4 regions of the Streptomyces sp. Ac-502 genome follow, and region 2 is predicted to be linked to each of the others. Evidence: riboswitches for the same ligand, from Rfam matches in the RefSeq annotation. Region 2 holds a riboswitch; each other region holds the start of a gene.
The links. Region 2 has a riboswitch for cobalamin ahead of metE (5-methyltetrahydropteroyltriglutamate--homocysteine S-methyltransferase). Riboswitches for the same ligand answer to the same signal wherever they lie in the genome.

Region 1 (4,356 bases), 190 kb from region 2:
GGCGCGGGCCCGGGTCAGCCCGGCCTCGAACAGCCGGTCGCGTACGGCGGCCTTGTCCCGGGTCAGCCGCAGCACCGCCGGGGCGAGGCCGGGCAGCCCGAAGCGGGCGGTGAGTTCGGCGCCGACCAGCATCCAGGTGTCGGTCGAGCTGATCAGCCCCCGCAGGTCAGGGGTACGGCCGAGCTGCTCCGCCACCAGTTCCGTGTCGAAGGTCTCGGTCTCCACCACGTCGACGGCGCCCGCGGGCAGCCGCTCCAACTCGTGCGCGTAGTAGGCGGGATCGCGGGTCAGCAGCCGCAGCGGCTCGCCCAGCCGGGCGGCGGCGCGCGTCAGGTGGCCCAGCCCGAAGGTGAGCGATTCCAGGCAGACCACGGTCATGCGCGGGCCTCCTTCCGGGGGACGGCCAGGGGGCGCGGTTCCACGCCGTCGTCGACCAGGGCATGGTCATCTCCTCGGGGCTGCCGACCTCCGTCGGCTTCAGTGCGGCCAGGTCCGCGGCCTCCCGGTGGCGGGCGTACACCCGTTCCACGTAGCGGTGGCCGGTGTCGGCACCGATCACCAGGTGGAGCCGGTCGGGGTGGCGGCGGGACTCGTAGGTGGCGGTCAGGTACGCGGCGCCGGTGGACAGCCCGGCGAAGACGGCGTGCTCGCGCAGCAGGGCGACGGCGCCGGACATGGCGTGGGTGAAGTCCATCCAGTGGACCGCGTCGTACAGGTGGTGGCGGACGTTGTCGAAGGGGATCGAGGAGCCGATGCCGGCGATGATGGCTTCCGGGTCGTGATGGTCCTGGCTCCCGAAGGTGACGCTGCCGAACGGCTGCACTCCGACCAGCCGGACGCCGGGATCACGGCGGCGCAGATGCCTCACGAGGCCGCCGGTCGAGGCGCCCGACCCGACGCCGCCGACGACGGTCAGGCTGTGGTCCGGCAGGGCCGTGGTCACCAGGTCCGCGACCTCCTGGTAGCCCAGGTAGTGGATGGCGTCGTGGTACTGGCGCATCCAGTGCACGTCGGGCCGTTCGGCGAGGATCTCCCGTACCCGCCGTACCCGCATCTCCTGGTCGAGCTTGAGGTTCTGCGACGGTCTGACCTGCTCGACCGTCGCGCCGAGTATCTCCAGTTGGGCGAGGGTGGTGGCGTCCACGGTGGTCGAGCCCACGATGTGGCAGCGCAGTCCGTAGCGGTGGCAGGCCAGCGCCAGGGCGTAGGCGTAGATGCCGCTGGAGCTGTCGATCAGGGTCTGTCCGGTTCGGATGGTGCCCTGGTCGAGCAGGTGGCGGACGGCCGCCAGCGCGGAGTAGATCTTCATCGACTCGAACCGCAGCAGCACCATGCCGTCCGTGAGCCGGACGAGGTCCGGGATCTTGAGGGCGTCGGCTATGTGGGGATGTGTCACGCGTAGCCTCCTTGGGCGAAAGAGCACTGGTGACCGAGCGAACGGAAGAAGGCGGACAGCTCGCCCTTCAGGGACGGCGCCGGCCGGCAGCTGAAGAGGTAACCCACCAGCGATCCGGTGTGGGCGACGAAGACGCCGTCCGCGCCGAACTCCTCGCGGTGGGCCAGCACGGTTTCGAAGGTGTCCTTGGGCAGCACCTCCTGGGAGAGCACACTGCTGAAGGTCGCGGCCCGGGCCACGGCCGCCGGGTCGCCCGAGGCGAAGCCCTTCAGGAGGTCGGTCAGACACCGCTCGTACTCCGTGGCACAGCGCCGGTAGTGCCGCCGCAGCACCGGCGTGACCGCGGCGGTGTCCACCGTGCCCGGCTCCATGACGAAGGCGGTGTGGAAACCGACGCCGGTGCCCAGCCGCCGTACGACCCGGTGCCGTCCGCTCAGATAGAGCGCGAACTCGTCGAGGAACACGCTGTCGGCCCGCTCTATCGCCGCCAGGACGCGAAGGACGGCCCCGGTGTCGTACGGCAGCGAGAAGATCCGGAACAGGCAGCGCACGGTCGCCACGATGTCCGCCGTCGAACTGGCCATGCCCACTCCGACGTGCAGGTCCGAGTGGGTGCTCCAGCGGCCCGGCGGCAGCGTCAGGCCGAAGTGCTCCAGGAAGAGCCGCGCGGCCGTCGCCGCCTTCGCGCCGAGGGGCGGTTCGCCGGGCGGTGCGTCGCCGGAGCCGGCGCCCGGCGCGAAGTACACCCAGGAGTGGCGGTCCACGGGGAACGAGACGATGGCGATGTCCGCGTCGCCGCCGGGACGCAGCGGGCCCTGGAACAGCTCGCCCAGCGTGCCCTGGCAGACGCCGGAGACCCAACGCGCCGGGTCGCCGCCGGGGGTGGTCAGCATCGCGCACCGTACAACGGCCGTGCCGGACCGGGCCGTCGGCCGCCCCGGAGACTTTCCCTACGGTATTCCTCGGTCACGAACACGCCCTCTCTCGCCGCACCCGGTCCGAGGATTTCGACCGGTGAGTGAGAGGGCGGCCGCGCCGGTACGCGCGTGGCTCCGCCTGCACCGCCGACCCAGCCCTCGAGGTCACCGTGGACAACGCGTACGTCCGTCCTCGCTCGCACGCGCGCAGTGGCAGGTATCCGGACTCATGGGCACGTCGGCCGGGCCTTCCGGCAACAGCTACCGGCCACCGTTTCCCGCACCCTTCGTCCGGGTCCGGTGCTGTATCGGTGGCTTTCGCTCCCACTCACCGCTGCGGGACAGTCCCGGACTTCCACCGGGTTCCTCTTACGACGCCCCACGGAGAGTGGCGCGAACCGACTGCGCACATCAGCGTAGAGGCGTTCCCGCCACCGCAACAGGGAGGCCCGGGTGGTTGTCCGGATTGGTGCCGCTGACAGGCGCGGGCGGTGTGCAGTACGGGGCCGCGGCCCGCGGGAGCCTGTCACCAGGGATCCTGCCGTGCAGCACACCGCCCGTGCCCCGGTTCGAACATGCCGGACGGGGCGGGCTCGTCACGGCCCTGCGACAGATCCACTCGCCAGGCCCGGTGGCCGGTTTGAGCCTCCGCGCCGTCGGCCGGAGGTGCCGCTGGGAGCCCTGGGGCCGATGTGGCCCGCCAACGGGCTCCTTCCCCTCACCGCCAGCCGGCTCGTCCGGCACCCAGGAGGAACGAGTACACACGAGCAGGAGCGCGGAGCCCTCGGACGTCCGGAAGTCGCTGAGCAGCAAGCGGCGGCTCGCCTTCGGACTGTGCGGCGGCGTGGCCGCCCTCGCGGTGACGGCGACAGCGGTGGCCGCCACCGGCGGGGCCGGCACGGAACGGCACACCTCGCCGCAGCCCGGGAAGGCCGCGCAGGCCCTGAAGGTGATGAGCCTGAACACATGGAGGCGAGCTGGAAGACCCAGACCGAGGCCATGGCGAAGTGGACCGGCTCCTCACCGGCCATCGTGGCGGGGGACATCAACAACGTTCGGCGGCGGCCCGGACCGGCCCTCCGACCACCTGACCGTCGTGACCACCTTCCGCCTCTGATCGGCCACCGGCGCCTCCCCGCCGCCCCGAACGGACGATGATGGAGGCTCACTCCCGCCGTGCGGGCCACTCCGCGCGGCGGGGCCGGGCTGTCAGTCAGGAGGCGTTGGCCATGCGGATCCCTGGACCCGAGCCCCGGCCGGACGGCGGGGTGGGGGCGGTCGCCGCGGCGGGCGGGCTGCACACCTATCAGCTGCGGCTGCACGCCGAGTACGGGCCCGTCGTACGGTTCCAGCTGCCGGGCGCCGAGACGGCCGTGTCGGTCGCCGACCCCGTACTGCTGGAAGCCACGGCCCACATCGACAAACGTCCGGAGCGGCTGTTCGAGTTCCTGGCTCCGCTGTGCGAGGCGGGGAACTTGCAGGTGCTGCCGGCCGAGGAGCACATCCCCTGGCGCCGCGTGCTGCTGTCGGTGCTGGCCGGACGCCCCTCCCACGAGCGGCACTTCGCACGGTTCACCGCACTCGCGGCCGGACTCGCGGACCACTGGGGCGAGCGGGCAGGCCACGGGCCCGTCGCCTTGCAGAAGGACCTCACCGCGCTGTCGCTGCGGATGATCTGCGCTTACGCGCTGGAAGGCGAGGCCGCGGACCCGGACGGCGTCGTCGCCGCCTTCGAGGAGGTGCTCACCGAGTACCTGGGACGGCTCTACCAGGTGCCGGTACCGGGCACGGAAGAGGAACGTGCCGAGCGGGCGGCCCGGGCCCTCGCCTACCTGCGCGCCACAGTGGACCGGGTCGTCGCGGCGCACCGCTCCGGAGGCCGCGCGGACCGCAGCGATCTCATCGGGGCGCTCGTCGAGGCCGGTGAGCGGCCCGCGCGCATCCGCGACACCGTCATGGTGACGCTGCTCGCCGCCCACCACACCACCGGGGTCGCGGTCTCCTGGACCCTGCACCTCCTGGGCCGCCACCCCGAGGCGGCCG
Region 2 (4,356 bases):
GTACCTCGGTGCGGCCGGCCGTTGCCGCGCGTTCGAAGAAGGCGGTGTAGAGGCGGCGGGCCACGCCCTGCTTGCGCAGTCCGGGGTCCACGCCGACGAAGTGGATGTATGCCTCGTTCGCGTGGTCGGCGGAGTGGAAGCCGACGAGGAACGCCCGGATGCCCTGCTCGTCCTCCAGTATCAGGCTGGTGTCCGCGAAGTGCTGGAGGAACAGCCGGGGCAGCAGCAGGGAGAGTTCCCGCGCTTGTTCCGGGGTGCGCGAGTCGCCCCACCACCGCTGGACGCACTCCACGAGTGTGGTGTGATCGGTCGTACGGGCCCGGCGTACGTCTTGCATGCCCTGCCTTTCGGTCGGGGAGGGGTGTGTGGTCGACAGGGGGTCGCTCAGCTACTCGCGGTAACTGGCGTCGGTGTTGCTGCTGTTGAGGGCAGTCCCGCTAATCTCAACTAGCGCCAACCTTGAACATGCGGGCGACAGGCGAGGGCCTGCCCCTCCCCTCGCCGTATTCAAGAAGAAGTACGCAGCCAGTCCTCGAAGCGGATGGTGGCCAGCCGGGCGCTGCCCTCGTCGGGGACGAGGCTGCGTTCGGAGAGTTCGGAGCCGAAGTAGCGGGCGTGCGGGTCGGGGACGACCGCGCGCGGGTCGTGCCAGGCGCGCAGGGCTCGGGCGACGAGTTCGTCGAAGCGGGAGACTTCGGGGCCGGCCACTTCGGTGGTGGCTTTCTGCGGGATTCCCACGGCGGCCTTGGTCACCGCCTCGGCGACGTCCTCGGCCGCCATGGGCTGGAAGAGTACGGGTGGTACGCGCACGGTGTCGCCGTCGGTCGCGGTGTCGGCGATGCCCTTGACGAACTCGTAGAACTGCGTCGCCCGGAGGATCGAGTAGGGGACCGGGCCCTGTTTGATCAGCCGCTCCTGGGCCACCTTCGCCCGGAAGTAGCCGTTGTCGGGCAGGTCGTCGATGCCGACGATCGACAGCGCCAGGTGGTGCGTGACGCCCGCCGTCGCCTCGGCGGCCAGCAGGTTGCGGGTGGAGGTGGTGAAGAACTCCAGGACCGCCGACTCCTCGAAGGAGGGCGAGTTGGCCACGTCCACGACCACCTGGGCTCCGGCCAGTGCGGCGTCGAGGCCCTCGCCGGTGAGGGTGTTGACGCCCGTGCTGGGCGCGGCGGGTACTGCCTCGTGCCCGCGTTCGGTGAGTTTGCCGACCACTTTGCCGCCGATGAGGCCGGTGCCTCCGATGACCACGATCTTCACTTCGTACGCTCCTCGCGCTGGTGGCGCCCGCTGGGGCGCAGAGGCGTCAGGACTGCCGGGGCGCGCGCAGGTGGGCGCGCTGTTTGAGTTCGTCGTCGTCGACCAGGATGAGCATGGGCTGCCCTGGTACGCAGAGCATGGTGACGACGAAGCGCAGGCGCGTGTCGGCGAGAGCGTTGCCGTCCTGGTAGTGGATGACGTCGCCGCCCGGCTCCCAGAACGCTTCCCCGGCGCGGACGATCCGCTCCGGCTCGCCTTCCAGTTCGAAGCGCATCTCGCCCTCCAGCACGTAGCCGAAGGCCGGCCCGGGGTGGCGGTGCGGCGGGGCGCCCTGGTCGCCGGGCGGGTACTCGATCTGGACGGTCGACACGTGCGCGCCCTCCGGGATGGCGGGCGGGGCGACCTCTTGCAGCACGGTGAGCGCGGTCTTCCATGCCTCCGAGTGGGGCTGCTCGTCGGTACCGGGCATGGCGGGTCCTCCCTCTGGAGTGCCGGTAGCGGCAAGGCTGCCGCACCGGTGAACGGTGCCGCCCTGGAACGCGGTGCCGCCCCGGTGTACGGCAGCGGACCTCGGAGGGCGGAGGGCGGACGGGACGGCGGCGCACGGTACGACCGGGGGTGCCCCATTGTTCAGACCCCCGCCATGCCCGGTGAGCGCCGATCCGGACACATCAAGGGGACGCATCACGAGGGCACGTCGCAGGGGCACATCACGGGAGCCCGTCGCAGGGACACGTCGAGGGTGCCGTACGGAGGCCCGGGCCCGCCCACCGCCGCACCCCCTCTCCACCACCCGTGTCTCATCTCACGTACCACCATGTGAACAGGGGTGTCCGTACCGGGCATGACCGATCTACGCTGTCGCGTGCAACTGGTTCGCCCTGCCCGCCAGGCAGACGCGTCGTAAGAGGGAACCCGGTGGGAATCCGGGACTGCCCCGCAGCGGTGAGCGGGAACGACCGCCGTCATACGCACTGGATCCGGGCCGCGGATCCGGGAAGCGACGGCCAGTAGGTGCCCGCCGGACGACGTTCCGGCAGGCGTGCCCGCAAGTCCGAAGACCTGCCCGTTGCCCGCGTGCGTCCATGCGTGCGCGGCCTTCCGGTGACCTCGAGGGCGGGTCGGCGACCACAGCAGACGGGCATGGGTGCCGTTCGGCGCCGCGTGACCCGTCGGGTGCGTCATTCCTTCGCGTTCTCGTCCCGTCACCGAGCTCGGAAGAAGATCACGCTCGCGAAGGAGAGTTCCGTGACAGCGAAGCCCGCAGCCGCGGCAGCACGGGCCACCGTGTACGGCTACCCCCGCCAGGGACAGCACCGGGAACTGAAGAAGGCCGTCGAGGGGTACTGGAAGGGCCGCGTCACCGCGGACGCCCTCCAGGAGACCGCGCGGGACCTGCGCCGGTCGAACTGGCAGCAGCTGGCCGACGCCGGCCTCCACGAGGTGCCGACCGGTGACTTCTCGTACTACGACCACGTACTGGACACCAGCGTCATGGTCGGAGCTGTCCCGGAACGGCACCGCGCCGCCGTCGAGGCCGACGCCCTGGACGGCTACTTCGCGATGGCACGCGGCACACAGGACGTGGCGCCACTGGAGATGACCAAGTGGTTCGACACGAACTACCACTACCTCGTACCCGAGTTGGGGCCCGACACGGTCTTCGCCACCGACTCCGCCAAGCAGGTCGGCGAGGTGCGGGAGGCGCTCGCGCTCGGCCACACGCCGCGCCCGGTCCTCGTCGGACCGGTCACCTACCTCCTGCTGTCCAAGCCGGCCCCCGGTGTCGCCACCGACTTCGACCCGCTGACCCTGCTCGACCGGCTTCTGCCCGTCTACGCGGAGGTGCTGGCGGACCTGCGTGCGGCCGGTGCCGAGTGGGCGCAGCTGGACGAGCCCGCTCTGGTCCAGGACCGCACCCCGGCCGACCTCAACGCCGCCGAGCGTGCCTACCGCGTCCTCGGCGCCCTTACCGACCGCCCGAAGCTGCTGGTGGCCTCGTACTTCGACCAGCTCGGCGAGGCTCTGCCGGTGCTCGCCAAGGCCCCTGTCGACGGTCTCGCGCTGGACTTCACCGAGGCCGCGGCGGGCAACCTGGACGCGCTCGCCGCCGCGGGCGGCCTGCCGGGCAAGCGGCTGGTCGCCGGTGTCGTCAACGGCCGCAACATCTGGATCAACGACTACGAGAAGTCACTGGCCACGCTCGGTACGCTGCTGGGCCTGGCCGAGCGGGTCGACGTGGCCGCCTCCTGCTCCCTGCTGCACGTCCCGCTGGACGCCACCGCCGAACGGGACATCGACCCGCAGGTCCTGCGCTGGCTCGCGTTCGCCCGGCAGAAGACCGCCGAGATCGCCACGCTCGCCCGCGGCCTCGCGCAGGGCACCCACACCATCGCCGCCGAACTGGCCGCCAACCGCGCCGACCTGGCGTCCCGCGCCGGTTCCGCGATCACCCACGACCCCGCCGTACGGGCCCGTACCGCCGCCGTCACCGACGCCGACGGCCGCCGCTTGGCGCCGTACGGGGAGCGGACCGTCGCCCAGCGGGCCCACCTCGGCCTGCCGCTGCTGCCGACGACCACCATCGGCTCCTTCCCGCAGACCGCCGAACTGCGCACCGCCCGCGCCGACCTGCGGGCGGGCCGGATCGGCACGGCCGGGTACGAGGAGCGCATCGAGAGCGAGATCCGCGCGGTGCTCTCCTTCCAGGAGGAGGCGGGCATCGACGTCCTCGTGCACGGCGAGCCCGAACGCAACGACATGGTGCAGTACTTCGCCGAGCAGCTGACGGGGTATCTCGCCACACAGCACGGCTGGGTCCAGTCGTACGGCACGCGGTACGTCCGTCCGCCGGTCCTCGCGGGTGACATCTCGCGGCCCGAGCCGATGACGGTGCGGTGGACACGGTACGCGCAGTCGCTCACCGACCGGCCGGTCAAGGGGATGCTGACCGGCCCGGTCACCATGCTCGCCTGGTCGTTCGTCCGGGACGACCAGCCGCTCGGCGACACCGCCCGGCAGGTGGCGCTGGCCCTGCGCGACGAGGTCGGCGACCTGGAGGCGGCCGGCACCTCGGTCATCCAGGTCGACGAGCCGGCG
Region 3 (4,356 bases), 4.0 Mb from region 2:
ACCCGTCTCCGACCAGGATACGGCGGCCCGAACCGGCCCGGGCGGGGGCCGCGGGCGGGCCGGGCGAGGCTGCGGACAGGCCGGATGGGGGCCGTGGGCGGGCCGGTGCCGCCTGGGAGGGGCAGTGGGGCGGTCCCGTGCCGCCAGGGAGGGGCCGTGGGACGGTCCGGTGCAGCCCGGGAAGTGTCGCGGGACGGGCCGGTGCCCCCCGGGAGGGGCCGGTGCGCCCCCCGGGAAGGTCCGCAGGACAGTCCGCGCCGGCGGTCACGGCGCCCCAGGAGCCGCCAACCCGTCGAGTTCCCCCGCCACCCGCACGTTCCACCGGCCGTCCCGCCCGCTCAGCGCCGTCACGGTCAGCGGCGGTACGTCCACCCGCCAGAAGGACGAGGGCGGGGCCCCCAGGGCGCACACCACGGACGCACGTACGACGTCCGGCTCCACTACGGCCACGATCCGGCCGCCCTCCGCCGCGAGGCCCGCCAGCCAGTCCGCCACCCGTCCGAGCAACTGCGCCAGCGTCTCGCCGCCGTGCGGCGCGCTGTCCGCGTCGGACAGCCAGGCCGTGACTGCCGCGGGCTCGGCGGCCAGCACGTCCTCCAGGGCCAGCCCCCGCCAGCGGCCCATCGCCCGGCCCGCCGCGCCCGGGTCCGGCTCCGCCCGCAGGCCGAGCGCCTCGGCCGTCTCCCGGCAGCGCGCGGAAGGGGAGGTCAGGGCCCGGTCGGCGGGCAGGGCGGCGGCAGCGGGGCGGGCGGCGCGGGCGCGGCGCAGCCCGCCCGGTGTCAGGGATTCGCCGGCCGGGAAGCGCACCGCGCCCAGGGCGTCGTCGAAGGACGGTGAGACCAACATCACCCGAGTTGTCATGCGCACCTCTTTCGACGCGGAAATCTGATGGCGCACCAGGGAACAGCGGGGCGCGCGACCACCGCCGTGCACCCGCACGCCCGCCCGCGGGCCCTTCTCCCCGTCGCCGCCACGCGGTACGTTCCCGATGATATTGACGATGACATGACGGAAGCCGGTGGAATTCCGGCGCGGTCGCGCCACTGTGAACCCGCACCGGTCCCGTACGGGGCCGACGGGCGAGCCAGACCCGTCCTGTCGTCACGGCTCCCCGACCGGGACGCGAGTTCCCCCAGGAGGTTCCCGACATGGCCCATTCCGTCGCGCCGCCGGCCACCGGCCACGCCGCGCCCGCCCCCTCCCCGTCCGGACGGTCCTGCCGTGGGCGGTCTTCGGCGGCGTCCTCATGCTCGTCCTGCTCTACTTCGTCGGCGCCGAACAGGGCGCCACCGCGCTGCTCTCCGGCACCGGCGTGCACGAGTGGGTCCACGACGGACGCCATCTGCTCGGCTTCCCCTGCCACTGACCGGGGGCCTTCGCACATGAACTCCGCCACCGTCAGGTCCCTCCTGGTGCGCGGCATGCTGGCCGGCCTCGCCGCCGGCCTGCTCGCCCTGCTCGTCGCCTACCTGCTGGGCAAACCGCAGGTCGACGCCGCCATCGCCTTCGAGGACGCGCACGCCCACGAACACGAGGCCGAGGTCGTCAGCCGCGCGGTGCAGTCCACCGCGGGCCTGGCCACCGGCGTCCTGGTGTACGGCGTCGCGCTGGGCGGGATCGCCGCCCTGGCCTACTGCTTCGCCCTCGGGCGCGTCGGCCGCTTCGGCCCCCGCGCCACCGCCCTGCTGCTCTCCGGGGCCGCCTTCGGCGCGGTCTACCTCGTACCGTTCCTGAAGTACCCGGCCAACCCGCCGTCCGTCGGAGACCCCGACTCCATCGGCACCCGCACCGCGCTGTACTTCCTCATGATCGCCCTCAGCGTGCTGCTGGCCGTCGCCGCCGTCCTCCTCGGCAAGCGGCTCGCACCCCGCCTGGGCACCTGGTACGCGACGGTCGCCGCCCTGGCAGCCTTCGCCGCGGCCGTCGGCCTCGCCTACGCGTTCCTCCCGGCCGTCAACGAACTCCCCGCCGACTTCCCGGCCCTGCTGCTCTGGAAGTTCCGCCTCTCCGCACTCGGCGTCCAGCTCGCCCTGTGGACCGCCTTCGGCCTGCTCTTCGGCGAACTGGCCGAGCGGGCCACCGGGGTACGGGCGGGCGCCGCTCCGCGCGGGGCGGACGGGGGTCCTGTGCCGTCGGCGCGCTGAGCCGGGTCGACACTGCGGTTCCGGAGCGCGGACATCCGCCGCGGTCCGGAACCGTATGCCTTGTCAGGCGGCGTACAGCCGGCCGGAGTGCCGACACCGCCCCTCAGGCAGGGCGGGCCAGCAGCAGCGTCCACCACGGGCCGCGGTCGTCCGTGCCGCTGTTGATCCCCACCCCCGCGTGCCGGAACGCGCAGTCCGCCAGCACCACCTGGTGCTCCGGACTGCGCGCCCACGCCCGCACCACCTCCGCGGCCCCCTGCTGGCCGCGCGCGATGTTCTCGCCCGCGCGGCGCCAGTCGTACCCGACGGCCGAGAGCCGGCTGCCGGGGCCGGAGCCGCCGCGTTCCCGGTGCGAGAGCGAGCCCTCGCGGGCCATGTGGTCGCTGTGCCGCTGAGCGGCCTTGGTGACCGTACGGTGCGTCCTCACGGGACGGCAGCCGGCCTTCGCCCGCTCCCGGTTGACCAGCCGGACGACGGCCGCCCTGGTCGTCGCGGCGTTACCGGGGGCGCGGGCGGTGCCCGGGGCCCGCAGAGCCCGTGAGTCCGGGGCCGCGTAGGGCGACAGGGCCGGGTGGGTCAGCAGCGTCTCGTATGACGAAAGGGCGGTGTACGCGGCTTCCGGCAGCCCCGATCGCCCGCCCGGAGGCTTCGCGGCGGCGGCCCCGCCCACCGTCAGGCCCGCCAGGGCCAGTACCGCCACCACCGCCCGTACCGCGTACCGCGCCGTCCGCCGGTCCGCTCCGCGCCCCCGGCGCACGCGAGGCCCCGCCGCCGCGCCCCGGCCCGCGGTCACGTCCGTACTCCTGCCCGAACGCCGGCCCGTACTCCCGCGCTGACGTCCACCCGTACTCCCGCCCATTCGGCCCCAGTTCCTCGACAGTCATCGGCTGTGGCGACCGGTCGTCGCCCGGCCGGCGCCGTACCCGGCAGCCGGCCCGGTGACAGTCTTGCCGTCCCCGCCCCCGCGTCTGTCGTCCGCGGCCGATACCCGACCCGTTCGGCTGTACGGGCCGCCCGCCCCGCTGACGTACGTCAGATCCATGCCGGCCCGAAACGGGTACCCGCCCGCCCCGCTGACGTACGCCAGAGCCATCCCCGCCCGAAACGGGTACCCGCCCGCCCATGACCACCAGCACGCCGACACCTGCCCCCGCCCCCACTCCGACCCCGGCCCCCACTCCGACCCCCACCCCCACTCCGACCCGCGACTCCACCCCCGCTCCGACTCCGACCTCCGCCCCCTCTCCCAACCCCACTCCCACCCCCAACCCCACCCCCGTCTCCGCCGTCCGCGGCCCCCTCGTCCGCTTCCGGGCCGACCCCTTCCGTACCGCCGCTCCCGCGGAAGCCCTCGTCCACGACCCCGACGGGCTGCTGATCTGCGAGGCCGGCCGCATCACCGCCGCAGGTCCGTACGCAGCCCTCCGCGACCGGCTGCCGCCCGGCACCGCACCCGTCCACTACCCGGGCCACCTCATCACCGCCGGCTTCGTCGACGCCCACACGCACTACGTGCAGAAGGAGGCCGTCGCCCGCTTCGGCGCCCAGTTGCCCGACTGGCTCGACCACACCTACGTGACCGAGGAACGCTTCGCCGACGGCACCCACGCCCGCCGCGTCGCCTCCTCCTTCTGCGACGAACTGCTGCGCAACGGCACCACGACCGCCCTGGCCTTCGCCTCCGTACACCCCGGCTCGGCCGACGCCCTGTTCGAAGAAGCCACCCGGCGCGACCTGCGCATCGCCGCCGGCAAGGTCCTGATGGACCGCAACGCCCCCGACAGCCTGCTCGACACCGCACAGCGTGCCTACGACGAAACCCTCGACCTGATCCGGCGCTGGCACGGCAAGGGCCGCAACCTCTACGCCGTCACCCCTCGCTTCGCCCCCACCAGCACCCCCGCTCAGCTCGAAGCCGCCCGCGCCCTACGCGCGGCCCATCCCGACACCCTCCTGCACACCCACATCTCGGAACACCGCGATGAAATCCCCTGGGTCCGCTCCCTCTTCCCCGACCGCGACGGCTACCTGGACGTCTACGACCACTACGGCCTGCTCGGCCCCCGCACCGTCCTCGCCCACGGCATCCACCTCACCCCCTCCGAACGCGACCACTGCGCCCGCACCGGCACGGCCGTGGCCCACTGCCCGTCCTCGAACCTCTTCCTCGGCAGCGGTCTCTTCCCCTCCGCGAAGCCAAGGAAGGAGACCA
Region 4 (4,356 bases), 5.1 Mb from region 2:
CGGTTGTCGGCGCTGAGCCGCCCGCCGGAGGACCAGCCGTCGCCCTGGGCGCCGTCGTGCGCGCGGGACAGCAGCCGGGTGGTGCCGCGCTCCAGGTCGCGGGCGAAGAGGTCGTACGTGCCGTTGGTGTCGCCCGGCACCACGTCGGCGGCCAGGGCGGAGAAGACCGCGTACCGGCCGTCGGGGCCGATCCGGGGGACGGCGACACGCCGACCACGGTGCCCGTGGTGCTCAGGCTCGCCGCGCGGGTGCGCCCGGTGTCCACGTCGTGGACGTACAGGGGTCCTGCGGCGGCGGGCGGCGGAAGCCGGGCCCTGCGGGGGTGAGATTCGTCGCCTTCGAGGTGAACGCGATCCGGCGGCCGTCGGCGCTGATCGACGGGAAGGCGGACGCGGCGTTCGCCTGGGTGCCGTCGCTCGCCACACTGACCCGTCGCGTCGTTCCCTTCCGCACATCGTGGACGAAGATGTCCAGGCGCTCGTTGGTGTCGCCGGGCACCAGGTCCGGGCGGTAGGAGCCGAAGACGAGGCGGCGGCCGTCGCCGCTGAGGGCGAAGTCCTGGACCCCGTATCCGTACGGGGAGGTCCCAGCGCCCGCGGTGGGGCTCATGGTGCGCCCGGTGCGGCGGTCGTGGACGAAGACGTCGCCCTCGCCGTTGGTGTCGCCGGGGACCAGGTTCGTCGCGCCGGAGTAGAAGGCGACGTACCGCCCGTCGGCGCTGATCACGGGCGATCCGGAGAGGGCGTCGCCGGGCGTGCCGTCACCGGCGACGCTGACCAGGTCGGCCTTTCCCGTCCGTAAATCCTTGACGTAGACGTCCTGGTGGCCGTTGGTGTCCGCGGGGCCCAGGTTGGTGGCTTCCGAGGTGAATGCGACGAACCGCCCGTTCGCGCTGAGCTCCGGATCGCCCGAGAAACCGTTTCCCTGCGTCCCGTCCGCGGCGACGCTGACCCGCTCGGTGGCCGGAGCCGCCCGCCCCGCGGCGGCCGCCGGTGACGCCGGCAGTGCCCCCGCCACGACGCACACCCCCGCCATCAGCCCCACGACGCGCACGGCGCCGCGCGCCGCACCGGTTCCTCGCATGTTCCCCCCTCGCACAAGGCCCCCACCCGCCCCGCCGGACCGACGGAGCAGACAAGGAGCCAATACGCTTCAGGGGTCCCGGTCAACGCGCCCAGGACATTCCGCGCCACCAATACGCCCCCTGCATCAGCCCCCGTCCAGGCCGCGCGGAACGGCCCGCCGGACGACCCGGCGAACGGCCGCGGAACCCCCGGAAACAGCCCCGGAGCCGCCGCGTGACACCCTCTCGGAGGCCCCGGGAAACCCCGGGAATCCGCCCCGCAACGGCCGCCGAATACCACGGCTCCGGACATCCCCGCGCCAACGCGACACAAGATATGGGGGTGGGTGCACGAGGCGGCACAAGATGTATGCTCGTGCTCGCTGTCGTCGCAGGGGAATCCGGTGCGAATCCGGAACTGTCCCGCAACGGTGTACGAAGTGCGCAAACCGCACTCGTGAGTCCGAAGACCTGCCCACAGTACGCCCGCGCCAGGACCGGCGCGGACGTCGATACGTCCGGGTCTCGCGGGTTGGACCGGTGGACGCTGCGCGGTGTGCCCGCGCGCCCCTTGCCGTGCCGGGGGTGCCGCACGCCCGTACGCGCCCCGTGCCCTCCCCAGGCCCCCGCCGAGTGAGGGAGAGCAGCACGTGACCATCGCGCCAACGGAGCCCGCAGCAGCCGAGCAGGTCGTGCAGCCCGCGAAGGACACGCAGCCCCAGCGGGGCCCCGGCGGCCAGGCCGCGGACGGCCCCGGCGCCGCCCTGCTGCGCACGCTGACCGACCTCACCGTCGACCTGCCCGCCACCGACCCGGGCAAGATCGCCGCCGCCGCGCTGCGCGGCCGCCACCCCGGTTCCGACGAGGCCGAGCTGCGCTCGCTGGCCGTGGAGGCCGCGGCCGGCCTGATCGGCGACGAGCCGCAGTACTCCAAGCTGGCCGCCCGACTGCTGACCCGCGCCATCGCCGAGGAGGCGGCCGCGGAGGGGCGACCGCCTTCTCCGCCTCCGTCACCGTCGGCCACCGCGAGGGCCTGATCGCCGACAGCACCGCGGAGTTCGTGCGGACCCACGCGGCCCGCCTGGACGGGCTGGTGGAGCGCGCCCTGACGGACGGCGCCGACGACCGGTTCGGCTACTTCGGCCTGCGCACCCTGCACTCCCGCTACCTGCTGCGCCACCCGATCACCCGCCAGGTGATCGAGACCCCGCAGCACTTCCTGCTGCGGGTGGCCTGCGGCCTGGCCGAGGACCACAGCGAGCGGGCGCTCGCCGATGTCGCCGAGCTGTACCGGCTGACCAGCACGCTGTCGTACCTGCCCTCCTCGCCGACGCTGTTCAACTCCGGCACCCGGCACCCGCAGATGTCCTCCTGCTACCTGCTGGACTCCCCGCTGGACGAGCTGGACTCGATCTACGACCGCTACCACCAGGTGGCCCGGCTGTCGAAGCACGCCGGCGGCATCGGCCTGTCGTACTCCCGGGTCCGGGCCCGCGGCTCGCTGATCCGCGGCACCAACGGCCACTCCAACGGCATCGTGCCGTTCCTGCGCACCCTGGACGCCTCGGTCGCGGCCGTGAACCAGGGCGGCCGGCGCAAGGGCGCCGCCTGCGTCTACCTGGAGACCTGGCACGCGGACCTGGAGGAGTTCCTGGAGCTGCGCGACAACACGGGCGAGGAGGCCCGGCGCACCCACAACCTGAACATCGCGCACTGGATCCCCGACGAGTTCATGCGCCGCGTCGAGGCCGACGCCGACTGGTCGCTGTTCTCCCCCAGCGACGCGCCCGAGCTGGTCGACCTGTACGGCGACGAGTTCGACGTCGCGTACCGCAAGGCCGAGGCCGAGGGCCGTGCCGTCAAGCAGGTGCCGGCCCGCGTCCTGTACTCGCGGATGATGCGCACCCTCGCGCAGACCGGCAACGGCTGGATGACCTTCAAGGACGCCGCCAACCGCACCGCCAACCAGACCGCCGAGCCCGGCAAGGTCGTGCACTCCTCGAACCTGTGCACCGAGATCCTGGAGGTCACCGACGACGGCGAGACCGCCGTCTGCAACCTCGGCTCGGTCAACCTCGCCGCCCACCTCGGCGACAACGGCGAGATGGACTGGGAGCGGCTGGACGCCACGGTCCGTACCGCGGTGACCTTCCTGGACCGCGTGGTGGACATCAACTTCTACCCGACCGAGCAGGCCGGCACCTCCAACTCCCGCTGGCGCCCGGTGGGCCTGGGCCTGATGGGCCTCCAGGACGTCTTCTTCCGGCTGCGGCTGGGCTTCGACTCGCCCGAGGCGCGGGAGCTGTCCACCCGTATCTCCGAGCGGATCATGCTCGCGGCGTACGAGGCGTCCGCCGACCTCGCCGAGCGGCACGGCCCGCACCCGGCCTGGTCCGCGACCCGTACGGCCCGCGGCGTGCTGCACCCCGACCACTACCCGAACGCCGAGCCCCGCTGGGCGGACCGGTGGACGGCGCTGCGCGCCCGTATCGCGGCGACCGGCATGCGCAACTCGCTGCTGCTGGCCATCGCGCCGACCGCCACCATCGCGTCCATCGCGGGTGTGTACGAGTGCATCGAGCCGCAGGTCTCGAACCTGTTCAAGCGCGAGACGCTGTCGGGGAGTTCCTCCAGGTCAACGCGTACCTGATCGAGGAGCTGAAGGCGCTGGGACTGTGGGACGCCCGCACCCGTGACGCACTGCGCGAGGCCAACGGCTCGGTGCAGGAGCTGGACTGGATTCCCGCCGAGATCCGCGCGCTGTACCGAACGGCCTGGGAGATCCCGCAGCGCGCGCTGATCGACATGGCGGCGGACCGTACGCCCTACCTCGACCAGAGCCAGTCGCTGAACCTGTTCATGGCGTCCCCGACCATCGGCAAGCTCAGCTCGATGTACGCGTACGCCTGGAAGCGCGGCATCAAGACCACCTACTACCTCCGCTCGCGGCCGGCGACCCGTATCGCCCAGTCCGCGCGCGGCACGGGCGGGGGCGCGCAGACCGCTCCCGTCCCCGCTCAGACGGCCGACCCCGAGGCCGTCGCCTGCTCCCTGGAAAACCCCGAGTCCTGCGAGGCATGCCAGTAATCATGACTACCGCACCCGAGAAGAACGCCCCCGAGACGTCCGCCGCCGCCTCGCACACCGCCACCACCAGCAGCAAGAACCTCCTCGACCCGGGCTTCGAGCTGACCCTGCGCCCGATGCGCTACCCGGACTTCTACGACCGCTACCGGGACGCGATCAAGAACACCTGGACCGTGGAGGAGGTCGACCTCCACTCCGACGTGGCC

Region 1: another riboswitch for cobalamin. It lies ahead of ACEXOX_RS09035 (hypothetical protein); the one in region 2 lies ahead of metE (5-methyltetrahydropteroyltriglutamate--homocysteine S-methyltransferase).
Region 3: another riboswitch for cobalamin. It lies ahead of ACEXOX_RS26170 (CbtB-domain containing protein); the one in region 2 lies ahead of metE (5-methyltetrahydropteroyltriglutamate--homocysteine S-methyltransferase).
Region 4: another riboswitch for cobalamin. It lies ahead of ACEXOX_RS31555 (ribonucleoside-diphosphate reductase subunit alpha); the one in region 2 lies ahead of metE (5-methyltetrahydropteroyltriglutamate--homocysteine S-methyltransferase).

Annotation. Positions count from the first base shown of each region.
Region 1 is NZ_JBHFFO010000001.1:2,000,293-2,004,648, reverse strand. Features, by position in the region: gene ACEXOX_RS09045 (ATP-grasp domain-containing protein) at 1-132, opposite strand, end outside; gene ACEXOX_RS09040 (cysteine synthase family protein) at 167-1,396, opposite strand; gene ACEXOX_RS09035 (hypothetical protein) at 1,393-2,289, opposite strand; cobalamin riboswitch at 2,508-2,731, opposite strand; gene ACEXOX_RS09030 (cytochrome P450) at 3,543-4,356, shown strand, end outside.
Region 2 is NZ_JBHFFO010000001.1:1,814,705-1,819,060, forward strand. Features, by position in the region: gene ACEXOX_RS08105 (GNAT family N-acetyltransferase) at 1-337, opposite strand, end outside; gene ACEXOX_RS08110 (SDR family oxidoreductase) at 508-1,257, opposite strand; gene ACEXOX_RS08115 (cupin domain-containing protein) at 1,304-1,726, opposite strand; cobalamin riboswitch at 2,113-2,342, shown strand; gene metE (5-methyltetrahydropteroyltriglutamate--homocysteine S-methyltransferase) at 2,506-4,356, shown strand, end outside.
Region 3 is NZ_JBHFFO010000001.1:5,766,982-5,771,337, forward strand. Features, by position in the region: gene ACEXOX_RS26165 (histidine phosphatase family protein) at 265-861, opposite strand; cobalamin riboswitch at 970-1,113, shown strand; partial or broken gene ACEXOX_RS26170 (CbtB-domain containing protein) at 1,149-1,366, shown strand; gene ACEXOX_RS26175 (CbtA family protein) at 1,383-2,144, shown strand; gene ACEXOX_RS26180 (CAP domain-containing protein) at 2,248-2,937, opposite strand; partial or broken gene guaD (guanine deaminase) at 3,267-4,356, shown strand, end outside.
Region 4 is NZ_JBHFFO010000001.1:6,894,808-6,899,163, reverse strand. Features, by position in the region: gene ACEXOX_RS31565 (TolB family protein) at 1-143, opposite strand, end outside; gene ACEXOX_RS31560 (TolB family protein) at 232-1,083, opposite strand; cobalamin riboswitch at 1,417-1,557, shown strand; partial or broken gene ACEXOX_RS31555 (ribonucleoside-diphosphate reductase subunit alpha) at 1,714-4,150, shown strand; gene ACEXOX_RS31550 (ribonucleotide-diphosphate reductase subunit beta) at 4,153-4,356, shown strand, end outside.